Serinibacter salmoneus: one gene and its partners. The protein of the gene in region 1 interacts with the protein of each later gene in a pairwise test. Links are inferred from orthologs where the notes say so. Each region holds a gene or a part of one and is shown on either strand. Other genes may lie near its edges.

What was found. Proteins that work in one complex are often made in the same cells at the same time.
Region 2: the proteins of rlmB (region 1) and tsaE interact in binary tests that used the Escherichia coli proteins (3 or more experiments, as listed by UniProt). The link is inferred for Serinibacter salmoneus from one-to-one orthologs.
Region 3: the proteins of rlmB (region 1) and ATL40_RS02600 interact in binary tests that used the Escherichia coli proteins (3 or more experiments, as listed by UniProt). The link is inferred for Serinibacter salmoneus from one-to-one orthologs.

Annotation. Positions count from the first base shown.
Region 1 is NZ_PDJD01000001.1:2,427,764-2,432,169, forward strand. The notes cover bases 687-3,438. They hold rlmB (23S rRNA (guanosine(2251)-2'-O)-methyltransferase RlmB), read right to left. Parts: upstream 2,667-3,438; coding sequence 1,707-2,666; downstream 687-1,706. Other genes in these bases: ATL40_RS10860 (DUF4032 domain-containing protein), read left to right, coding at 687-1,685; cysS (cysteine--tRNA ligase), read right to left, coding at 2,670-3,438. Also shown: ATL40_RS10855 (ABC transporter ATP-binding protein), read left to right, coding at 1-373; more of ATL40_RS10860, read left to right, coding at 417-686; more of cysS, read right to left, coding at 3,439-4,085; ATL40_RS10875 (CarD family transcriptional regulator), read right to left, coding at 4,190-4,406. UniProt on the Escherichia coli protein: Specifically methylates the ribose of guanosine 2251 in 23S rRNA.
Region 2 is NZ_PDJD01000001.1:605,553-608,551, reverse strand. It holds tsaE (tRNA (adenosine(37)-N6)-threonylcarbamoyltransferase complex ATPase subunit type 1 TsaE), read right to left. Parts: upstream 1,748-2,999; coding sequence 1,253-1,747; downstream 1-1,252. Other genes in the region: ATL40_RS02600 (bifunctional ADP-dependent NAD(P)H-hydrate dehydratase/NAD(P)H-hydrate epimerase), read right to left, coding at 2,901-2,999; alr (alanine racemase), read right to left, coding at 1,744-2,904; tsaB (tRNA (adenosine(37)-N6)-threonylcarbamoyltransferase complex dimerization subunit type 1 TsaB), read right to left, coding at 278-958. UniProt on the Escherichia coli protein: Required for the formation of a threonylcarbamoyl group on adenosine at position 37 (t(6)A37) in tRNAs that read codons beginning with adenine.
Region 3 is NZ_PDJD01000001.1:603,412-606,341, reverse strand. It holds ATL40_RS02600 (bifunctional ADP-dependent NAD(P)H-hydrate dehydratase/NAD(P)H-hydrate epimerase), read right to left. Parts: upstream 2,311-2,930; coding sequence 691-2,310; downstream 1-690. Other genes in the region: ATL40_RS02595 (DUF1275 family protein), read left to right, coding at 2,452-2,930; alr (alanine racemase), read right to left, coding at 1-694. UniProt on the Escherichia coli protein: Bifunctional enzyme that catalyzes the epimerization of the S- and R-forms of NAD(P)HX and the dehydration of the S-form of NAD(P)HX at the expense of ADP, which is converted to AMP.

The sequences.
Region 1 (4,406 bases):
CGAGGAGCACGTCATCGACCGCCGCATCGTCACGCTGTCCGGCGGCGAACGGCAGCGACTCGCGCTCGCGCACGCCCTGGCCACCCGACCCGACGTGATGCTGCTGGACGAACCGTTGACCGCCATCGATCCCGGCCTGCGCGCCGAGGTGCTGCGCCGCCTCGCCGATCGTGCCCAGCAGATGTCCATCACGATGCTGGTGGTCTCCCACGACATCGAGGCGATCGACCGCCTCTGCCCGCTCGTGCACGTGATGGCCGACGGCGCATTCGTGGCGAGCGGGAGCCTGCGCGACATCCTCGCCGACCCGCAGCATCCCGCGGTGGTGGATCTGGCGAAGGCTGCGCCGCTCGTGGCGCAGCGGCTACGCTGACCTCCGCGTTCGAGTCGCACACCCGCCAGTAGAGGATCAACCCGTGCCCAACCGCCTGCAGATCATCGCCGCGTCCCCGGACCCGGCGCTCCTCACGCTCCCGTGGCACCTGCCCCTGGAGGAGTGGCCCGAGGACGTGCTCGCCGCGCTCCCCCGCGGCATCTCCCGGCACGTGGTGCGGTTCGTGAAGCTCTCCGGGCGCGTGATCGCCGTGAAGGAGATCGGTGAGAGCGTGGCGCACCGCGAGTACGACCTCCTGCGTCAGCTCGACCGGATCGATGTGCCCTCCGTGGAGCCCGTGGGTGTGGTCACCGGTCGGGTCAGCCGTGAGGGTGAACCCCTCACGCCGGCGCTGGTCACGGAGCACCTGCAGTTCTCCCTGCCCTACCGCGCCCTGTTCAGCCAGTACCTGCGCCCCGACACCGCGACCCGCCTCATCGACGCGCTCGCCGTGCTGCTGGTGCGGTTGCACCTGAACGGCTTCTACTGGGGGGACGTGTCCCTGTCCAACACCCTCTTCCGCCGCGATGCGGGCGCCTTCGCGGCCTACCTCGTGGACGCCGAGACCGGCGACCTGCACGAGGCGCTGACCCCGGGCCAGCGGGCCTACGACCTCGAGATCGCCCGGGTGAACGTGATCGGCGAGCTCATGGACCTCGAGGCCGGGGAGATCCTCGACTCCACGGTCGACACCCTCACGGTGGGCGAGATGCTCGTGGTGCGCTACGAGGAGCTGTGGAAGGAACTGACGGGCTCGGAGTGGTTCGAGCCGGGCGAACTGTGGCGGGTGCAGGCGCGCATCGACCGGCTGAACGACCTCGGCTTCGACGTCGGCGAACTGGACATGTCCACCGACATCGACGGCACCCGGATCCGGATCCAGCCCAAGGTGGTCGACGCGGGTCACCACCACCGCCGGCTGATGCGACTGACCGGTCTGGACGTCCAGGAGAACCAGGCGCGGCGCCTGCTGAACGACTTGGATTCCTACCGGATGTCGACCGATCGCCAGGGCGAGGACGAGGAGTTCGTGGCCCACGACTGGCTCACGAACGTCTTCGAACCCACGATCCGCGCCATCCCGCGGGAGATGCGCGGCAAGCTGGAGCCCGCGGAGGCGTTCCACGAGGTGCTGGAGCACCGGTGGTACCTGAGCCAGCAGCAGGACCGCGACGTGCCGCTGAGCGAGGCGGTGCCCTCCTATCTGGACACGGTGTTGCGGCACCGGCCGGACGAGGTGGCCGTGCTCGGCCTGGACACCGCCACGCTGCGGGCCCTGGACGAGGACGACGGGGACCGGCTCATCGGCTGATCCCCACCGAGCCGGGGCCCCTCAACGCCGCTGCTTGGACACCTCGTACAGTGCCAGCGAGGTGGCCACCGAGGCGTTGAGGCTCTCCACACTGGAGGAGATCGGGATCGCCGCGACCAGGTCGCAGGTCTCGCGCACCAGGCGTGAGAGCCCCTTGCCCTCCGCTCCGGCCACCAGCACCACCGGTCCCGCCGCCACGGGCAGGTCGCTGACGTCGCTCGTGCCGCCGCCGTCGAGCCCCACCACGAAGACGCCCTGCTTCTTGAACTCCTTCAGGGTGCGCACCAGGTTGGTGGCGCGGGCCACCGGCACGCGCGCGGCGGCCCCCGCGGAGGTCTTCCAGGTGGCGGCCCCGACCCCGGCGGCGCGCCGCTCCGGCACGATCACACCGTGCGCGCCGAACGCCCCGGCGGAGCGGATGATGGCCCCGAGGTTGCGGGTGTCGGTCACACCGTCCAGGGCCACGAACAGCGGCGCCCGGTTGCTCTCGAACGCGGCAGCCAGCAGGTCGTCCGACACCGCGTAGGTGTACTCCGGGACCGAGAGCAGGATGCCCTGGTGGGCTCCTCGGCCGGCGAGCGTGTCCAGCTCGGTGCGGGTGGTCTCGATCAGGGGGATGCCCTGCTCGACGGCGCGGCGCACCGATTCCTTCAACCGGTCCTCGGACTCGGTGCGGGAGGCGACGTACAACGTGGTGGCGGGGATGCCCTCGCGCAGCGCCTCGAGCACGGAGTTGCGGCCGAAGATGACCTCGGCACCCGCCTTGGGGGTGCGCTGCTTGGACTGCGCGGCGCGGTTCTCGCTGCGCTTGGTCGCGGCAGCAGCCTTGCGGGCCGCCGGGTGACCGGTGCGCTCGCTCGCCTTGGGCGTGGGGCCACGCCCCTCCAGCCCGCGACGGCGCTGCCCGCCCGAGCCGACCTGGGCGCCCTTCTTGGTGCTCGCCTTGCGCACCGCACCGCGGCGCGAGGAGTTTCCTGCCATCGTCTATCCCTTGATCGTCCAGCGGACACCGTCCGCCGAGTCCTCCACCGCGATACCCGCGGCGACAAGCGTGTCGCGCAACGCGTCGGCGCGCGCCCAGTCCTTCTGCGCCCGGGCCGCGGAGCGGTCAGCGAGCACGGCCTGCACCAGCACGTCGAGCGCGTGCGCACTCGCGTCCGTCCCGGCGCTCGCGCGCCACTGGGCGGCGAGCGGGTCCAGGCCCACCACGTCCAGCATCGCACGCACCACCAACACGCAGGCGGCCACCTCGCCCCGATCCCCCGTCGCCAACGCGGTGTTGCCCCGCCTGACGTGCTCGTGGATCACGGCGAACGCCGCTGCGAGGTTGAGGTCGTCGTCCATGGCCGAGGCGAACTCCGGGGGGAGGTCGGCGTGCGCCAGGGCGGCGCCGTCGTGCTCCCCCACCAACTCGGAGCCGCGCACCACGAACTGCTCCAGGCGTTCCCAGGTGGCGGCTGCCTCGGTGAGGGTCGCATCGGAGAACTCCACGGTGGAGCGATAGTGCACCCCGCCGATCGCCAGCCGCAGCACCGCGGGGGTGGCGCGCTGGAGCACGTTGGTCACCGAGAGGTAGTTCCCGAGCGACTTGCTCATCTTCTCCCCGCCGGTGGTCACCCAGGCGTTGTGCAGCCAGTACCGCGCGAAGCCGAGGCCGGCGGCATGACTCTGCGCCTGCTCGTTCTCGTGGTGCGGGAAGCGCAGGTCGATCCCGCCCGCGTGGATGTCGAAGGTGTCCCCGAGGTAGCGCCGGGCCATCGCGGAGCACTCCAGGTGCCAGCCCGGCCGGCCACGCCCGAACGGGGTCTCCCAGGCGGCGGTGGCGGGCTCCCCGGGCCGGGGCGCCTTCCACAACGCGAAGTCGTGCGGGTGGCGCTTGTCCGGCGCGCCCTCCTCCCCGGAGTCCATGAGGTCCTCCAGACGCTGCCGGGTCAGCGAGCCGTACTCGGGGAGCGAGCGCACGTCGAACCACACGTTCCCGCTCTCGCCCTGATAGGCGTGGCCGCGTGCGACGAGCTCCTGCATCAGGGTGACCATCTCGGGGACGTGACCGGTGGCGCGCGGGGAATAGGTGGGTCGAGCGATCCCGAGCGCGTCGTAGGCGGCGTCGAACTCCTGCTCGAACCGGTAGGCCCACGCCCACCAGGGCGCACCGTGCTCGGCGGACTTGGAGAGGATCTTGTCGTCGATGTCGGTGACGTTGCGCACCAGGGTGACCTCGTTCCCGGCGCGGCGCAGCCAGCGCACGAGGACGTCGAAGGCGAGCGCGGAGCGCAGGTGACCCACGTGGGGTTCGCTCTGCACGGTGGCACCGCAGACGTACAGGCCGACCCTGCCTGGCTCGAGCGGGGTGAAGGCGCGAACGGCGCGCGCGGCGGAGTCGTACAGGTGCAGGGTCACGCGCCCAGCCTACCGATCACACGCTCCGGCAGGAGCCGGGCACACGCGTGGCCCGAGGCGCGGAACGCCTCGGGCCAGCGTTGTCAGATCAGATGACCAACAGGTCAGGAGGCGGCGAGGAGTTCGTCGAGCTTGGCCTCGGCCCGCTCCTCCTCGGTCTTCTCCGCGAGCGCGAGCTCGGACACCAGGATCTGGCGCGCGCGGGTGAGCAGCCGCTTCTCCCCGGCGGACAGCCCGCGGCCCTTGTCGCGCCGGCTCAGGTCGCGCACGACCTCCGCCACCCGGATCACATCGCCCGAAGCGATCTTCTCCACGTTGGCC
Region 2 (2,999 bases), 1.8 Mb from region 1 along the record:
GCCGCGATCAGGGCGTCCAGCAGCGCCGTTCCCACGCCGCGGCGCTGGGCGTGCGGGGAGACCCCGATGGTGGTGACCGTCCACTCCGGGTCGAGCGCCACGCCGGCCCAGCCGAGCAACACTGTGGGGTCCTCGTCCTCCACCGCGGCGACGTAGGTCTTGCCGGGGTGAGCGAGTTCGGCCTCGTAGGAGGCCCGGGACCATGAGCCCGCGCCGAACAGCACCGCCTCGAGGTCCATCACCGTGGTGAGGTCCTCGGGCGTGAGCGGCCGCAGCCTCATCGGCCGCCCGCCATCGCCGAGGCGGGCTTGCCGTGGATATCGGGTCGCCGCAGGTACAGCGGTTCGGTCGGTACCGCCTCGCCGCGCTCCACCCGCGCCGCGGCGAGCAGCGCGATCTGGGAGACGTCGAAGCTCGCCGCGAGCACGCGGGCCGCGGCGAACTCCTGCGGGTACAGGTCGGTGCCAGGTCCGGCCACCGCCTCACCCGTGGCCGCCAGGCCGGCGGAGCGCACGACGGCGTGGGGCTCGCTCAGGCGGATCCCGCCGGCGCTCCCGGGCTCGAGGCGGTAACGCGCGGTGTAGACCTCCTTGCGGCGCGCATCGGTGACGATGCGCACCTCGGAGAGACCCTCGGGTGCGTGGGCCGCGACGCCCGCGGCCCATGCGTCCAGGCTCGGCACCCCCCACACCGGCAGGTCGCGGGGCCGGGCGAGCATGGCGGCGGTCACGAGCCCCACGCGCAGACCGGTGAAGGGAGCGGGACCGGTGCCCACGGCGATCGCGTCGAGATCACCGATGCCGACACTCGCCTCCTCGAGGACGCCGGCGACCAGGGGCGTCAGGCGCTCGGCGTGCCCCCGCGGGTCGGGACTGCTCGCGCTCGCGAGCGTCACGCCGTCGCGCACGAGGGCGACGGCGCTGCCGGAGGAGGTGTCGAGGGCGAGGATCGTGGCCACCCCACCAGCCTAGATCCCCCCGCGCGCGCACCCCATACCCGCCGAACGATGAGTTACGCCGCCCCCATACCCGCCGAACGATGAGTTACGCAGCCCCGCAACACCGAAACCCGGCACAACCACCCGCTCGGCGAGAGGGTGCCTGCACAACAGCACGCTCGGTGGCGGGCAGAGGCAGGAGGTCTGGTGAGGGTGGGGGCCGCTCCGGAGTGGCTGGGCGTGAGGCGCGAGGAACGAGCGCCTGGGCAGAGCGGCCCCCACCCTCACCAGGCCGGACCGGACCCGCAGCGCGCCTCAGACCCGCAGCGGGGTGAGGTCCACGCCGGCCCAGCGCTCCCCCACGGCGACCAACGTCACGCTGCGGCCGCGCTCGACCTCGTCCCCGCGGGCCCGATCGATGCGCACCTCCAGCCGGTCGTCGCTGAGGTTCTCCGCGAGGCCCTCGCCCCACTCCACGACCGTGACGGACTCCTCCAGCGAGGAGTCCAGGTCGAGGGCGTCGAGCTCCTCCAGGCCGCCGAGGCGGTAGGCATCCACGTGCACGAGGCCGGGGCCCTCCCCGAGCGGTGGGTGCTCGCGAGCGATGACGAAGGTGGGCGAGGCGACCTGACCGCGCACCCCGAGACCGGTGCCGATGCCCTGGGTCAGCGTGGTCTTCCCGGCGCCGAGGTCGCCGGTGAGCACGAGCAGGTCGCCGGCGCGCAGCAGCGAGGCGAGCGCCGCGCCGAGGGCGCGGGTGGCGTCGGCGTCGGGCAGATGGATCTCGATGGCGGTCTGAGTCTGAGTCATGGGGTCCTCTGGGTGGTGGGCTGGATCGCCCCGTCGCGGTGGTGGACGCGCGGCACCCGCACCCCGAGTCGCGTGACGATCTCGTAGCTGATGGTCCCGGCGGCCTCGGCCCAGTCCTGGGCGGTGGGTTCGCCGTCGGTGCCGGCGCCGAACAGCACCGCCACGTCCCCGGCGGCCGCGCTCGAGTCGGCGCCGAGGTCGAGCACGAACTGGTCCATGCAGACCCGGCCGGCGATCGTGTACCGCCGCCCGGCCACCTGGACCGGTCCTGCGGACCCGGCGTGCCGCGGGATCCCGTCGGCGTAGCCCAGTGGCACGTCGGCCAGGACCGTCTGCGCGGTGGTGGTGTAGGTGTGGCCGTAGCTGACGCCCTGTCCGGCGGGCGCGTGCTTGACCACCATGAGGGAGGCCTCCAGCCGCATCGCGGGCTCCAGGCCCACCTCCCCGGCGCTCACGCCGGGCAGCGGGCTGAGCCCGAACACGGCGAGCCCTGGCCGCACCAGGTCGAAGTGCAGGTCCGGGCGCACCAGGGTCGCGGCGGAGTTTGCCAGGTGGCGCAGCTCCAGGTGGGCGCCGCCTGCCTCGGCGAGCGCCACCGCCTCCAGGAACACCTCGCGCTGGGAGGCGGTGGTGGCGGAGGTGACGTCCTCCGCGGAGGCGAGGTGCGACCACACCCCGACGACCTCGACCTCGCCGGCCGCCTGCGCGCGCAGGGCCTGGTCGAGCATGTCGCGCCAGGCGGGCAGGAACTGCCCGCCGCGCCCGAGGCCGGTGTCGACCTTGAGGTGGATCCGGGCGGTGCGCCCGGTGGCGGCGACGGCGGCGCGCACCTCCGCGAGCGCCCACGGTGCCCCGACCGACAGGTCGATACCGGCCCGAACGGCCCGCGCCAGCGGTGCCCCGGGGGCGTAGATCCACGTCAGCAGGGGCGCGTCGACCCCGGCGGCGCGCAGGTCCAATGCCTCGGACAGTTGCGCCACACCGAGCCAGGTCGCCCCGCCTGCCAGCGCCGCGCGGGCACTGGGCACCAGGCCGTGCCCGTAGGCGTCCGCCTTGACCACGGCCATCACCGGCGCGGTGGCCCGCTCGCGCAGGGCGGCGACGTTGCGCTGGATCGCCGCGAGGTTGATCAGGGCGCGTGCCGGGTAGTCGCTCACCCTCCCAGTGTCCCATCGAGCAGGTCACGGATCACGGACGGGAGCGCCTCGGCCACGTCGAGCGCCGTGATCGGGCCACCCACCGACCCGCCGGC
Region 3 (2,930 bases), 1.8 Mb from region 1 along the record:
GCGGGCTGAGCCCGAACACGGCGAGCCCTGGCCGCACCAGGTCGAAGTGCAGGTCCGGGCGCACCAGGGTCGCGGCGGAGTTTGCCAGGTGGCGCAGCTCCAGGTGGGCGCCGCCTGCCTCGGCGAGCGCCACCGCCTCCAGGAACACCTCGCGCTGGGAGGCGGTGGTGGCGGAGGTGACGTCCTCCGCGGAGGCGAGGTGCGACCACACCCCGACGACCTCGACCTCGCCGGCCGCCTGCGCGCGCAGGGCCTGGTCGAGCATGTCGCGCCAGGCGGGCAGGAACTGCCCGCCGCGCCCGAGGCCGGTGTCGACCTTGAGGTGGATCCGGGCGGTGCGCCCGGTGGCGGCGACGGCGGCGCGCACCTCCGCGAGCGCCCACGGTGCCCCGACCGACAGGTCGATACCGGCCCGAACGGCCCGCGCCAGCGGTGCCCCGGGGGCGTAGATCCACGTCAGCAGGGGCGCGTCGACCCCGGCGGCGCGCAGGTCCAATGCCTCGGACAGTTGCGCCACACCGAGCCAGGTCGCCCCGCCTGCCAGCGCCGCGCGGGCACTGGGCACCAGGCCGTGCCCGTAGGCGTCCGCCTTGACCACGGCCATCACCGGCGCGGTGGCCCGCTCGCGCAGGGCGGCGACGTTGCGCTGGATCGCCGCGAGGTTGATCAGGGCGCGTGCCGGGTAGTCGCTCACCCTCCCAGTGTCCCATCGAGCAGGTCACGGATCACGGACGGGAGCGCCTCGGCCACGTCGAGCGCCGTGATCGGGCCACCCACCGACCCGCCGGCTGGCGCACGCCTGGTCCTCGACGCCTCCACCCCTGCGGCCCCCTCCACCCCGGCCGCCCGCCGCGCCGCGCGCCCGTGCACCGAGGCGGCCACCGCCCCCAGCCGCGCGGTGAGTTCGGGATCGGCGCCGGCGCCCGTGAGGTCGCCCGCCCGGGAGGCGAGCACCATCCCGGCGAGCCCGGCGAGCACGTCCCCGGCGCCGGCGGTGCCGAGCCACGGCGTCGCCTCGGCCTGGGAGTGGACCGGCCCGCTCGGCCCGGCCACCAGCGTGGTGGCGCCCTTGAGCAGCACGGTCGCCCCGGTGAGGTCCACGGCGCGGCGCAGCGCCCGCACCGGCAGTGCCTCCACCCGGGCACGGTCCCAGCCGGCGCGGGGGTCGCGCGCGGCGAGCAGCCCCGCGAGCTCCCCGGCATGCGGCGTGAGCAGCACGGTGGCGGGCAGCCGCTCGGGCAGCACCGCGAGCGCCCCGGCGTCGGCGACCACGGGGATCCCGCGCTCGACGGCGTGGGTCAGGGTCCGCTCCAGCCACGCCAGGCGCTCGGTGTCCCCCGCCCCGACCCCGGAGCCCAGCAGCCACGCCTGCACGCGGCCCACCTGGTCGGCCTCACCCAGTCCGCGCACCACCTCGGGGTGCCGCGTGAGCACCTGGGCGGCCGCGGCGTCGGGCCCGGCGTAGCGGACCATGCCCGCGCCCGCGCGCACGGCCGCGCTCGTGGCGAGCACCGCAGCGCCGGGGTAGGTGTCCGACCCCGCGGCGATGCCGAGCACGCCGCGGGTGTACTTGTGGTCGGCCGGTCCGGGAACGGCCCACTCCTCGGCGAGGTCACCCGCCTCGAGGCGCACGACGGCGTGGCTCGCCCCCGTCAGGTCGAGGCCGAGCGCCACCGTGGTCACCTCCCCGGCCGCGACCTCGGCCGGCGGCAGGAGCAGTGCCGGCTTCGCGGTGCCCATGGTGACCGTGCGGTCGGCGGGGAGAACGCCCTCGGGGAGCGCGCCGTCGTCCACCCCCACACCGCTGGGCACGTCCACCGCCACGACCCAGGGCCGCTCACCACGTGGCCGGGAGGCCATGGCGCCTCGCAGCGCGGTCACGACCTCCAGCGCCCGCCCGCGCAGGCCGCTGGAGGCGCCGATCCCCGTGATGCCGTCCAGCAGCGCCGCGCAGCCGGCGAGGCGCCCCGCGAGCTCGCCCGCGTCCTGGTCGGCGTCCAGGAACCGCGCCCCGGCCGCCCGCGCCCGCGCGGCACCGGCCTCGTGCATCGCCCGCCCGACGCCCACGATCTCCACCGCCGCCCCGCGCCGCGCCAGGTGGGCGGCGGCGATGAGGGCGTCGCCCCCGTTGTTGCCGCCACCCACCAGGACCCCGATCCTGGCTCCGACCACGCGGCCGCGCCGCGCGCGCAGGTCACTCGCGACCGCGAGGGCGAGGGCGAACGAGGCGCGCTCCATCAGCGGGACCCCGGCTGCCAGCAGGGGCGTCTCGGCGTCGACGACGTCCGTCACCCGGTGCGCGGTTCTCATGCCCCTATCCTGCCGCGCGCCCCACCCGCGCACAGGGCCCGTGCGACCGAGGGGGCAATATCGCCGCAAACGGGTTAGCGTGTCGTCAGGCGCGCTTACGCGCCCTCGCACATTTTCTCGGTATTCCTGGAGTCTCCCCTCGTGACGACCTACAAGCAGATCGATTCCCACCCCGAGGCGGTGCGGTTCCCGCTGATGGAACTGCCCGTCATCGGATTCGTCCTCGCGTTCGTCTGCGGAACGCTGAACGCGTGGACGCTGATGAATGCCGCCACGTTCGCGACCGTGCAGTCCGGCAACGTGGCCTCCTCCGGCATCTACCTGGCCACCGGTGAGTGGTCGAAGTTCTTGTTCGCCTGGGGTTCGGTGATCGCGTTCGGCCTCGGGTCCTTCGTCTGCGGTTACTTCATGACCACCTGGCTGCGCAAGGGTCGCGTCTACACGGTGCCGGTGCTGTGGGCGGAGGGCCTCATCATCGCCCTCATGGCCGTGCTGTGGGCCACCAGCGTGATCCCCGAGACCAAGACCGGCGCGCAGATCGTCTGCTTCGTGGTGAGCTTCGTGGCCGGCGCCCAGGGCAACTCCTTCCACAAGAACCACGGCATGCTCTACGGCAACGT